DNA from 4 places in the Paenibacillus sp. S02 genome. Region 1 is predicted to be linked to each of the others. Evidence: riboswitches for the same ligand, from Rfam matches in the RefSeq annotation. Region 1 holds a riboswitch; each other region holds the start of a gene.
What was found. Region 1 has a riboswitch for thiamine pyrophosphate ahead of KAI36_RS02185 (ABC transporter substrate-binding protein). Riboswitches for the same ligand answer to the same signal wherever they lie in the genome.
Positions count from the first base shown of each region.

Region 2: another riboswitch for thiamine pyrophosphate. It lies ahead of tenA (thiaminase II); the one in region 1 lies ahead of KAI36_RS02185 (ABC transporter substrate-binding protein).
Region 3: another riboswitch for thiamine pyrophosphate. It lies ahead of KAI36_RS04665 (ECF transporter S component); the one in region 1 lies ahead of KAI36_RS02185 (ABC transporter substrate-binding protein).
Region 4: another riboswitch for thiamine pyrophosphate. It lies ahead of KAI36_RS14390 (thiamine phosphate synthase); the one in region 1 lies ahead of KAI36_RS02185 (ABC transporter substrate-binding protein).

Region 1 covers NZ_CP073682.1:485,251-488,458, reverse strand. Annotated here, with positions in the region: gene KAI36_RS02195 (bifunctional 2',3'-cyclic-nucleotide 2'-phosphodiesterase/3'-nucleotidase) at 1-731, opposite strand, end outside; gene KAI36_RS02190 (pyridoxamine 5'-phosphate oxidase family protein) at 952-1,386, opposite strand; TPP riboswitch at 1,657-1,766, shown strand; gene KAI36_RS02185 (ABC transporter substrate-binding protein) at 1,958-3,001, shown strand; gene KAI36_RS02180 (hypothetical protein) at 3,009-3,191, opposite strand; gene KAI36_RS02175 (hypothetical protein) at 3,196-3,208, opposite strand, start outside.
Region 2 covers NZ_CP073682.1:4,681,077-4,684,284, reverse strand. Annotated here, with positions in the region: gene thiD (bifunctional hydroxymethylpyrimidine kinase/phosphomethylpyrimidine kinase) at 1-316, opposite strand, end outside; gene thiM (hydroxyethylthiazole kinase) at 313-1,155, opposite strand; gene tenA (thiaminase II) at 1,230-1,919, opposite strand; TPP riboswitch at 2,054-2,156, opposite strand; gene KAI36_RS20710 (NAD-dependent malic enzyme) at 2,328-3,208, opposite strand, start outside.
Region 3 covers NZ_CP073682.1:1,031,547-1,034,754, reverse strand. Annotated here, with positions in the region: gene KAI36_RS04670 (ABC transporter ATP-binding protein) at 1-900, opposite strand, end outside; gene KAI36_RS04665 (ECF transporter S component) at 900-1,496, opposite strand; TPP riboswitch at 1,747-1,856, opposite strand; gene KAI36_RS04660 (TatD family hydrolase) at 1,901-2,698, opposite strand; gene KAI36_RS04655 (polynucleotide kinase-phosphatase) at 2,719-3,208, opposite strand, start outside.
Region 4 covers NZ_CP073682.1:3,276,625-3,279,832, reverse strand. Annotated here, with positions in the region: gene KAI36_RS14395 (ABC-F family ATP-binding cassette domain-containing protein) at 1-793, shown strand, start outside; TPP riboswitch at 887-995, shown strand; gene KAI36_RS14390 (thiamine phosphate synthase) at 1,260-1,853, shown strand; gene thiO (glycine oxidase ThiO) at 1,918-3,066, shown strand; gene thiS (sulfur carrier protein ThiS) at 3,063-3,208, shown strand, end outside.

The sequences.
Region 1 (3,208 bases):
ACAATAATGTCAGCACCTTCCGTCTTCATTTGAGGAATAAACTTTTTCGCCGTTTCCACAATATCCTTCGTAACGACTTTATCCTTCAAATTGGCTTCATCCCACTGCATAATTTGTGGTGTGACCAAGCCGATGACGCCCACTCTAAGGATGTGCTCTTGCCCCTTCTCGTCCGTTACTGTTTTATCAAGAATTCGATAAGGGGTAAAATAATTTTTAGTAGCTTGCTCCCCCTTATCAACATAAACATTCGCATTTACGTAAGGAAAATCGGCTCCCTTGAGCGATTTCTCCAGAAAGTCGAGACCATAGTTGAATTCGTGGTTGCCCACTGTCGCCGCATCATAGCCCATCAGGTTCATCATCTTGTAGACCGGATGGACACCGCCTTCTTTCTCGAAGGTTTTATTTCTGGCCATATAATCGCCTAATGGATTGCCCTGTAACAAATCACCGTTATCGAACAGCATGCTGTTTCTTGTTTCACTACGCGCCTGTTGGATCAAACCAGCTGTGCTAATCAAGCCATATTCGTTGGTTTCTTTGTCTGAATAGTAATCATAGTTCATCAGCGACGCATGAATATCCGTTGTTTCCATGATCCGCAAATTCACCGTAGCGCTATCGCGAGAATCGCTAGCTGCCCAGGATGGAGCGGCCGAAAACACCAGCATGCTACAAGCCACAACTGCTGCTGTAAACCCTTTAAACCAATTTTTACGAAATAACAAAATATACCCCTCCTCATTAAGGTGTATGCCTCATATACATACTTTTGCACATATATGTAAGCCTTGAACCCACCATTTCTATTTTAATCCAACGCCAGACAAAAGAGTAGTCATTTACTTAAATTATTTATGAAAAAATAATTAATTTTCTCAAAAATAAAAAGCCAGCAAACCTCCTAAAAAACTCGGAGATTCACCGGCTTATCCATTTATATTCGTATTATTTCTTCCAAACCTGGCGCTCAGATTGCTGACCCACATACTCAATGCGCGTCGGATTCACGTCCAGAATGACATAATCGGGATCATCCGGTCCGGAAAACCATTCCTTCAAGGAATCGTTCCACACTTGTTTGCGCAGTCCCTCATCAGCTGTAATCTGGACGGTAGCCTCAACTTCTACGACTTCCTTCGTACCACCAACTTCATAACCCAGCAGCAGATAAGCATTCGGATTGTCCTTTAGCTCATCCACTTTATGAGTTTTGCGATCTGTCGCCAGATGAATGTTCATTCCATCGTTAAAAAGGGCCATATAGCGTACTTTCGGTTTGCCACCCTCTACCGTACCTAACGAGCAAAATTTGTTGTTATCCAAAGCCTTCACAATGGCTTGTTCCAGTTGGTTGCGATCCAATGTTTCCGTTTTACCCACAGTACAACAACTCCTTTTCACGAATTTGAATTCTCTACGGCCACGCCATTGGGCACCAGCCCATCTGAACCTACCTGCGCAGCTGTTCTGAAAATAACATGACCGGATCGAATCGAATTGATTCATGCTCATTTTCAGATCAAAGCTCACAGTAAAAGTGTACCCTGTGGTTCGGCAAATGAACCGTCACCTCTCCCTTCATGCTGGACAGACCCACATTCAAGGCATATAATCGTCGTAGTAAACCCGAATAAATGAACCCATTAAACCATACAATGCCAGGGGTGCTGGAATCGGCCGGCTGAGAGTGTGTCCCAAGACACTGACCCTTACAACCTGATCTGGGTAATGCCAGCGTAGGAATGCTTAAGCAAGATGTGCCTTTTTTACATAGGACCATCCCTTACTTTGGTATATACAAGCGCAAGCGTCCCGGAAACTCGGGGCGCTTTTTTTGTTGAAGATTATGTTGTTGGAAAGATCGCGTCCGGCAGATGTTATTTTTAGAAAATGGGGAACTTAAGCTGTCTGATTGGACGGATAACGGGTAATTAAAGGAGAGAACACAACGATGAAGCGCATGAAAATGTTAAGCCTGGGACTGATCAGTCTGTGGCTCATGGCCCTGACCCTGACCGCTTGCGGTGGAAGTCCCCCCACATCCCAAGAAGCGGCTCCCGCTACCGACACTCAAACGTCTACTCCGGCAAAAGGGCTCAAAGATGTTAAAATCGTGCTCGACTGGACACCCAACACGAATCATACGGGACTCTATGTCGCTAAGGACAAAGGATTTTACGAAAAAGCGGGTTTGAATGTCCAAATTGTTCAACCTGGTTCAGGCGGAGCCGATCAAATGGTTGCTTCTAATGCTGCACCTTTTGGTATCAGCTACCAAGAAGGCGTCACACAGGCTCGTACGCAAGGCGTGCCGCTTGTATCCATTGCTGCGGTGATTCAGCATAATACCTCAGGCTTCGCAGCCCCGGTAGATCGCGGAATTAAGAGCCCGAAAGATTTTGAAGGTAAAAAATACGGCGGTTGGGGCTCTCCCGTAGAAGAAGCGGTCATGAAATCCATCATGGATTCAGACAAAGGCGATGTGAGCAAAGTGAAGATCGTCAACATGGGCAATGCAGACTATTTTACAGCCGTGAAGCGGGATATCGACTTTGCCTGGATTTTCTACGCATGGACCGGAATCGAGGCCCAGCTTCGAGGTGAGCCATTGGATATGCTGTATGTAAAAGATTATTCCAAAAGCCTCGATTACTATACGCCTGTAATTGTGAGCAACGAACAGACGATAAAAAATGATCCCGCGCTGGTCAAAGCGTTCATGGACGCTACCGCACAAGGCTATGAATACACTATCACCCATCCAGAAGAAGCCGCGGACATCTTAAGCAAAGCTGTACCAGAGCTGGATAAAAAACTGGTGCTCGCCAGCCAAAAATGGCTAAGCCCGCGTTATCAGGACGATGCCGCGCAATGGGGCGTGCAAAAAGCGGAGGTATGGCAAAACTATTCGGACTGGATGTACGAACGCAAGCTGCTCAGCAAGCCTTTGGAAGTCGATAAAGCCTTCACAAACGACTTCCTGCCCAAGCGCTAATCATTTGTTAAAACGCTAAATAAGACTGAACTAGAGAAGTGAACGAAGCGCCACTACGCAGTCGGATGGTGCTTCCCATCGCTGTTGTACCCAGATTTCTTTTATGAATATCCAGAGGTTGAAATCTCGGTACAAAGGCGAACGCTAACGCTTGTACAGCACCATTCCGCCCACTTCGTTCTCGTTCCACTTGGTTATTCTTTAGTC
Region 2 (3,208 bases), 1.9 Mb from region 1:
CGACCTTTTTCCAGTCGAACTTTCGGATCTGCTCGCTCACAAGACGGATGATACCCGCATTAAACAGCATGCCAGTCTTTAGGGCATCCACTCCAAGGTCTAATCCTACAGCTTCGATCTGTTCCGCTGTTGCTTCCTGTGGCAGCGGATATACGCCGTGAACCCCTAAGGTATTCTGTACGGTAACGGCCGTAATAGCCGACATGCCGTAAACGCCAAGCTCCTGAAAGGTTTTGAGATCGGCTTGAATTCCGGCCCCGCCGCCACTGTCCGAACCGGCAATCGTCAGTGCTCTGGGTACACGAACGTCTGTCATCGCGCACCACCTGCTGTGGTTGTTCCGGCTTCACGGACAGTGACATGCCCCTCCAGCGAACCTGTATGTAGTTTGGCGAGCTCGTCGAGAAAGGCAATCTGGAAGCTACCGGGCCCCAGCTCTGCGGTACGTGCTGCGGCTCGGGAAGCTGCTGCACCGTAAAATGCCAAGCCTGCTGTACCTGCGAGCAGCAGGTTGGGTTCAACAGCCGCAAAGGCACCTAACACAGAGGTCAGTAGGCAGCCTGCTCCGGTTACCTTCGTGAGCAGCGCGTCTCCGCCGCTAATCATTCGTGCTTCGGCCCCATCGGTGATGACGTCCTCTTTTCCAGTGATGACAACCATTGAATTGAGCGTTTGAGCAGCCCGAATTGCCAGATCGACATGGCCGCTGTCAGCACTGTCACCTGCATCTACGCCTTTAATCTCACGCGCTTCTCCAACAAGATGCGCGACTTCGGCTGCATTGCCTCGCACCAATGAGATTTTGACTTCTCTCAGGATTCGCAGTGCCGACTCAGTTCTAAAGCTCGTTGCTCCCGCACCGACCGGATCTAGCAGGACCGGAACACCGTGTGCATTCGCCGATTGTCCAGCAATGATCATGGCATCCACCAGTTCGCGGTTCAGCGTACCGATGTTTAACACGACGGCTCCCGCTATTTTTGCCATGTCTGCTACTTCCTCGGGTGCATAGGCCATCACTGGGGAGGCGCCCAATGCATACAGGCCGTTGGCCGTAAAGTTAGTGACTACCACATTGGTCATATTGTGAACGAGGGGTTTGCTGTTTTGTACCTTCGTCAGGAGATCTGAATAACTTTTTTCCCATGTACTCATAATGATTATCCTCTCTATAGTTGGTGGTTCAACAGGGCATTAACCGTACTTCACGCATCGAATCGCCAGGCTGACTATTCCAAGACCGCTGCCTGCATCTGGACCGGCCATTCTTCCTGGTTATAAGCCATGTCCCAGAACTTATATTCCAGCTGGCAGCTCAGTATAAAATGCTCAATCATCTGCTCTCGCTCAGCAGCCGTTGCGCCTTCCGCCCAAGCATCTACACGTTCTCGGAACTTGAGTGTTGTATCATCAAGCTGGTCTCCATAGAAGCCCATCCATTCATAGAACGGATGGGACTCATCCGGCTTTACTTCATCCAGCAGCCTGCGACCAATCTCGGCATACGTCCACATACATGGCAGCAACACAGCCAAGATCTCGCCCAGGCTGCCCTCATGCGCAACTGTCAGCATGTGACGGATATAGTGATGGGCCGACGGAGCGAGTGGATATCCCTGCAACTCTTCATAGGTCACCCCTGCGATAGCACAAAAATTTTGATGCGGATGAACCTCGCTGTGGAGAATAAAAGAGATTTGTTCATTAAATACAGCCATGTCCTCCCGATTCGTGGATTTGGAGATTGCGATGCCGTATATCCGCATGTAGGCGTTCAAATATTCAAAGTCCTGTTTTACATAGTGAATCAGCTGTCCCCTTGTCAAACTTCCTTCAGCAATGCCTCTCACAAAGGGATGCTCAAAAATCGCTTGAAAAATGCCGTCCGCCTGCCGACGGAGTTCTTGTGTAAAACTCAATTTCCCCACCTCCATTAATTGAAGAGCAAGAAGTCCTGTAAGGATACAATTCCGGAACAACGCTAAAAAGCCGCCCCGGAAAAATGGAGCGGCTTCAACATAGGCCCAATGCGCAAAAAACGCTTGAAACCTTATATACGAAGGCTCCACTTTCCTACGCTAGTACGAACTAGATCAGGTTCAAAGGGTCCAAGATACGTTCTTGTCTCAGCCATAGTGGCTCCCCTAGTGGACTTCTATTCTATTGACTATTACTGTACATACGTTCATACGCTATGTCAAACATAGTGTGCAAATATGAACTACACATTTTTTGTGAAGACATAAATTCCATCTAATCTAGTGAGCGGGCTTGACCTGACGTATTCTGCCTGTCTGAACAAGGTAATCTCTTCCCTAAACGGAGTGTTAGTGAGGATGATGAATTACACTTTCCACTGCTTTGACCTTGGCATATTCCGGTTTCCACATTGCATCTTGTATAGCTTGTTCCACATCTGAAATGTGCGCCTGCGCTACCTGATCCTGAATCGCGGCTTTTGCAACCGCAATCGCAACAGTGTACGAAACTTCGCGTAATTTTCGGATATGAGGGAGTAGCGCACCGCCAGGCTTATTCGAATCTACACCATTGGCAACAGCAACTGCTGCGGCTGTAAACATCGCAGGGGTAATCCTTTTGGCTTTAACCACAATCGCACCCAGACCCAGTCCCGGAAAAACAAAGGCATTGTTCGCCTGTCCAATCTCAAAATTTGTATCGTTATAGGTGACGGGCTCAAAAGGACTTCCGGTTGCGATCAGTGCTCTGCCATCTGTCCACCGGATCAAATCCTCGGGTACTGCTTCTGCAAGGTTTGTAGGATTGGACATGGGCATAATGATCGGGCGTTCTACATGCTTCGCCATCTCCTTGATGATCTCTTCAGAAAAGGCACCTGCTACACCGGAAGTTCCAATCAATATCGTAGGCTTCACCTGACGGATGACCTCCAGTAGCGGTATTTTGCCGTCACCTGACCGGGTCCATGAGCTGACTTCATCCTTTTTGCGCACATACGGTTTCTGATACTCCAATACGTCTTCCATATCTTCCGTTAACAGCCCACGATAATCAAAGGCCCAAAAGGACTTGAATGAATCATCTGCGGAAAGGCCATCCTCGATCATAGCGCCCCGAATTTGGTCAGCGTTACCGATCCCTGCAGCCCCTGGGCCGAAAACAAGTATTTTTTGTTCACGCAGCGGAGTCTTGGTGACACCCACCGCCGAAAGAATCGCAGCCAGGG
Region 3 (3,208 bases), 550 kb from region 1:
TTCACCAACCACGCCAATCCAGTCGCCAGGCTTCACCTGCGCATGCTCCACATAAATCACTGGACTTAAACTGCGGAGGCCGCTAAAATGCTCCAGCTCCAGCAAATCAATCCCCGCACCGTTCTGTTGCGTCACTGTTTCACTCCAACGTGGCGAAGACGATTCATTCCATACTCCCGGATACCACACGCCGTACTCGGACAATGCCTGCCGATGCACATGAAATACTTCTTCCGCCCTTCCATCCGCAATAATCTCCCCTTGAGCAGAAAGCACTACAATCCGATCCACATCATGGACAATTTCATTAATTTTATGCTCCACAATCACCAGTGTCTGGTCTACCGAAATGTTTCGAATGGTATCCCACACCTGTGTAGTGCCTTCCTCGTCCAACAAAGCCGTGGGCTCATCCAGAAAAAGCACTTCTGGCTCCATAGCCAGCACAGACGCAATTGCCAGCCGCTGCTTCATTCCCTGTGACATGCTGCCAATGGGCATGTGTATATCCTCCGTTGATAGACCAACCTGTATCAGCAGCTCGCGAATACGGGATCGCATCTGCTCACGAGGAACCTGATTATTTTCCAACACAAAAGCCAGTTCTTCGTCTGCATATGACATACAAAACTGCGTATCAGGATCTTGAAATACAATACCTGAGACACTTGGGATTACAGCAGCATCGCATTTCATAGGCACTTCTATCGTGCGTGGAATCAGACCGCTTAGCACTTGGAGCAGCGTTGATTTACCGCATCCACTTGGTCCCAGCAGCAGCAGCTTTTCTCCCTTGTGGACAGACAAAGACATATTGTGAAAAAGCAGCTCCTGCTCACCGGGGAATTTCAACCGAAGACGGGTGATCGAAGCCACCACATCTTCGGTTGCCTGGCTCATCAATCCAGCCCCTTATAATCTTGTTCCGTTGCAGGCCTCAAACTTCGCGTAACTCCGGTTACCTCCAATGCCCTAGCCAGATAGAACGCGAATACCCCGGCAATCACAATGCTGCCAATCATGCGAAAACCAATATACAAAACATAGTTCCAGGTCGAAAGCTGATCAATATACCCGTAGCTGAAATCTAAAATTAGAGAAGCGACAGCCGCCCCAGCCGCGGCTAGCGAAGCAACCCACAGGTTTGCGTTCCGATACAGAAAAGCTGCAAAAAACAGCTCCGCTCCCAAGCCTTGCAGCAGGCCATAGTACAAAGTGGACATCCCCCATTCGCTTCCCAAAAAAGCACTGACCGTTGCCGCTGCCACCTCTGCCAAAATTGCAACACCCGGCTTGCGAATGATGAGATAAGCAAACGTGCCTGCCATAAACCACATGCCATACATCAGTTGCTCGGCGTGTAGACCAAATGGTTTCATTAAATCATAGGCAGGTCCCCATATTTTGTAGACTAACCCGAACACAACAGCGATCACAATCGTGACCAAAATATCAGTCAGCTTCAACCCTTTGGACGCTCTTACAGCAGTATTCATTATTGCGTGCTCCCCTTTTTCCTTATAATTGGCCTCTTGGCCATAAAAAAAAGCTTGTCTGGAGCTGAATCTCCAGGCAAGCTTTATGCGCAGTAAAAGGTGAAGCACCATACAAAACATCATTCGTCGATATGCCTTATATAACCAGTAGTCTAAGCTACTACACTGATACCAAGCCAAAGTCAGGGTCAAGGTAAAATGCTAGGACATACATTGAATCTATCGACAACCGCGAAACAAGCGGCATTCCTGTATAGTGTTCTTGGTTTCTCTACGCTGGCATTACCCAGATCAGATTTCACGGTCAGTGGCAAGGGCCACCCTCTCAGCCTGACTTTCTCAAGCTCCCGACAATGCTTTTTTAATTCACTATAATATATACCACATCTATGGCTTTGACAATCCTATAATCCGAAGAAACGTTTGGCTGTCTCCGTCGTGGCGATTTCGATCTCCATCATGCTTCGGCCTGTACATTCGGCAACCGTAGCAGCAATGTGAGCGAGATACATCGACTCATTACGCCCTTCTTTAGGCTTAACGGGCAAATTACGCGGGGTCAAAAATGGAGCATCCGTTTCAATCATCAGACGGTCCAAGGGAATATCTCTGACCAGTTCACGCAGATGTTTGCCACGCCGTTCGTCGCAAATCCAGCCGGTGATCCCGATATACAGTCCCATTTCTACATACGTATGCAATTCCTGTTCCGTGCCGGTAAAACAATGCACTACCGCTTTATCGACAAGCCCTTGATATTCCCGAAGCATAGCAACAAAATCCTCATGTGCATCTCGTTCATGCAGAAATAACGGCATATTCAGCTCACCCGCCAGTTGGATTTGCTCCCCAAACCATCGGCGCTGCACATCACGCGGCGAAAAATCACGGTTATAGTCCAATCCGCATTCCCCTATGGATACAACCTGCGGCTGACTCGCCAGCTGGCGGAGCTGCTGAATCGTATCTGCGCTGCAGTCTTTGGCATCATGGGGATGCACGCCAGCTGTCGCATACAACTTGCCCGGATAACGTGCTGCATACTGAGAAGCCTCCCGACTGCTGCGGACACTAGTCCCGGTAATAATCAGGGGTGAAATCCCTACAGCTGCGGCTCTCTCTACCACCTGTTCCCGATCCGCATGAAACGAACGGTGCATCAAGTTCACGCCAATATCAATTAACGGTGTACCCCTTTCCATCTCAATCCCTCCTTCGCAAACTACAATCTCGGATCAATCGGCTCCGATTCCAGAGATAGCGCGGCAAGGACGCATTCATGAATACGATCTACCGTATCCTTGCGGACAAAACGTTCCACGCCTTCCATACCAAGCGCTCCTTCCATCAGGGCATGACGCTCCTTTTTGTTCGTTCGACGCTGCTTCAGACGCTTTAAATTCTCAGGGGCAAGATAATCCATACCGTAAATGATGTGCAAATACTTCCGGCCTCTCACCTTGATTGCAGGCTGAATCATCTTGTCCCGATTTTTCATCAAAAAGCGTTCCGGCTTGATCACAATCCCCTCATGACCATCCTCTGTCATCTCGTTCCACCAGCGAATGACCTCTTCCTCGCTTGCTTCGTCCGTGATAACGCGATACTCTGTCTCCATAAACAGGGAAGACAGCCCAGCCAGTTCCCGGTTTTGCTCCATATGCCAAATATGAGAATGGTCGAAAAAAGTCTTTCCGCTGTGTGCCAGCGTA
Region 4 (3,208 bases), 2.8 Mb from region 1:
CAAAGCTCAGCATATTGATGCTTATGAGAAGCAACAGGACTTTATTAAGAAACAGGAAGATTTTATTCAGCGTAATAAAGCGCGTGCTTCTACCTCAGGCCGAGCAAAGAGCCGTGAAAAGCAGCTTGATCGGATCGAACGTATTGATAAGCCTGAAGAAGCCGCAAAACCAACCTTTCAATTCAAAGAGGCACGTGCAAGCGGAAAGACGGTATTTGAGGGTATTGATTTTGAGATTGGTTATACACATGCCCTTTTGCCTAAAATGTCCATGACGATTGAACGTGGCGAAAAGATTGCAATTGTCGGCTACAATGGTGTCGGTAAATCGACATTGCTCAAAACCATATTGGGAAAAATTCCGCCAATCAGTGGAAAAACCTATCAAGGTGATTTTTTGCAGCCCGCTTATTTTGAGCAGGAAGTAAAGGCGGAGAAAATTACACCGATTGACGATGTGTGGAATGAATTTCCGCATTTGAATCAGCATGAAGTACGAGCGCATTTGGCGCGTTGCGGTTTGAAAAATGAGCATATCACGCGTCCACTATCAGCGCTTAGTGGTGGAGAACAGGCTAAAGTCCGTCTTTGCAAACTGTTAATGCGTGAAAGCAACTGGGTATTGTTCGATGAGCCTACCAACCACTTGGATGTTAAAGCAAAGGATGAGCTGAAACGTGCCTTGAAGGAATACAAAGGGACCGTATTGCTTGTATCTCACGAACCGGACTTTTACGAGGATTGGGTAACCAAAACGTGGAATGTGGAAGAATGGTCAAGTAAAGTTAACTAAAATCAGTTAAATCCAGTTCTGCATATTTCACACGAAGTGGGGTTTGCAGAATTAGGAAAATATGCTAAGCTATTTTTAGCTTATACAATAAAATAGTCACACTAGGGGAGCCGCCCATGCGGCTGAGACGGAATAAATGGATTTCGGACCCTTTGCACCTGATCTGGGTTATGCCAGCGTAGGGAAGTGAGCGCCGTACAAACAAGGCAACACCATCTTATTTTTGTTTGTGCGTGGGACGATACACGTATACGGATATCATTGTCCGTTCGATTATTGGACGTTCGTTAAACCACTTCCTTGGGGAAGTGGTTTTTTTGCGTTTCGTTCATTTTAAGTTGTTCGAGCTTCCGTAGACGATTCACATACAATCCCCTTTCATTACTGCTGGTAGACGTGGCTGGCTAAGCTTAGATTCTTTAGTCCAATGTGAGGTGAAGACAAAATCGAATTACACGCAATTTCGATGGAAAAGGGCACTTTTGCACAAGCCGCCCAAGTGGCTGCTGTGATTTGTCCGTATGTTCATTATGTACACGCACGTTTAAAACAGAATGGTGCCTCTGCATTGCTTTCTTTGACTCGCAGCATGGTGGAGCAGGGAGTTCCTTTGCAACAAATTGTAGTAAATGATCGTGTGGATGTAGCTTTACTTACTTTGGTTGGAGCCGTCCAGCTACCAGCTAATGGATTACCTGTAGCGGATGTGAAAAGCCTACTTCCAAAGGGTACACGCTGTGGAGTATCTGTGCATTCCTTGGAGGAGGCGCAGACTGCCGAGCGGGCAGGAGCGGACTATATACTTTATGGTCACGTATATGAGACCCATTGTAAGCCCGGTATTGTACCGCGGGGTTTAGCTCAGCTTGAACATATTTGCAGGCTGTCGAACATTCCGGTGATCGCGCTGGGCGGCATACAACCGCACCATATCCCGGAGCTTTATATGGCCGGAGCAAGCGGTATTGCGGTGATGTCTGGTATATGGGAGGCTGAGTCGCCTGTTGCAGCTGCGATGGAATATAGGCGAATGGCAGATCTTGTAGTTCACAGCCTGTAGCGAGAAAACGAGAGTAGAGGCAAGCTGAAAGCAGAATGGTTTATGGAGAGGAGACACGGGACAAATGCCAAAGATACACACAGAGGCAAGAGCGATAGGACACGCTGAATGCTTGGTTATAGGTGGAGGTGTCATCGGCAGTGCCATTGCTTATCATGTGGCCAAGGAGGGAAGAAGTACGATCATGCTGGAACGATTGATCCCGGGTGAGGGAGCCTCAGGAGCAGCAGTTGGCATGCTGGCAGCGGAAAGTGAAGAGTTCACCGACTCTGAGCTGGCACGATTTGCTCGCATAAGTCGAGACGCATTCCCTGAGCTTGTCTGTGATCTGGAGCGTTTGTCGGGTATTTCGGTGGAATTCCGTACAGAAGGATTTGTGACCCCTTTCCGTACGGAAACTGAAGGCCAAAAACGCTGGAAAGCTGCTAAAACGCGAGAGGATGATTGTCCTATCTGGTGGGATGCGAGGGAATTGGCCCGACGAATTCCAGGTTTGGATGAACAAGCGATTGGGGCAATATATCGTTCAAAGGAGACACAAGTGGCTCCTGTCCAGCTTTGCCGTGCTTATGCAGGTGCTGCTGCGGTGCTGGGGGCAACGGTATGGTCTGGTACACAGGCAGAGCAACTGGTCATACAGGATGGTCGAGTTTACGGTGTCCGAACAGATAGTGGCTTTTTTTCCTGCGATCAGGTCATTATTGCTGGAGGCTTGGATAGCATGAAATTGCTAGCGCAAGTTGGGTTTGAATATCCACTTTATCCGGTCAAGGGCGAAGCGGTAGCGGTCTCCTTGAAGGATCACCCGTTAGAATACACCATTTATGCTGATGATATTTACCTCGTGCCTAAACAAAATAACGAGCTTTGGATTGGGGCAACGAGCCTTCCGCATCAATATGACGAAGAGGTGACCGTAGGAGGCTTGGAGGGGTTGCTGACACGTGCCTCTGCTTGGCTGCCGCGCGTCCGTGAAGCTTCTTTTATACGCACTTGGGCGGGCTTACGTCCGCAGGCCGCATCAGGTCATCCTTTTATAGGCACTGTTCCTGGAGTCGAGGGTGTATATGCTGCCGTCGGGCATTATCGCAACGGTGTCCTGCTGAGTGATGCTACCGGGCGTGCGATGGCAGCTATGCTTAATGGGGCTGGTGCAGCTGAACTTGGGATAAGTAGATTTTCTTCTGAGCTTCTCAAGGAGGAAAGCTTATGAAGCTGACGATTAACGGCCAGAGCCTGACCTTTTCTAATCGAATCACTCATGTGGATCAATTGCTACATGAGCTTGATGTAAAGGTGAAAACCGTAGTGGTAGAGCTGAATCGGCGTATATTGACCCGTGAAGATCATGATGA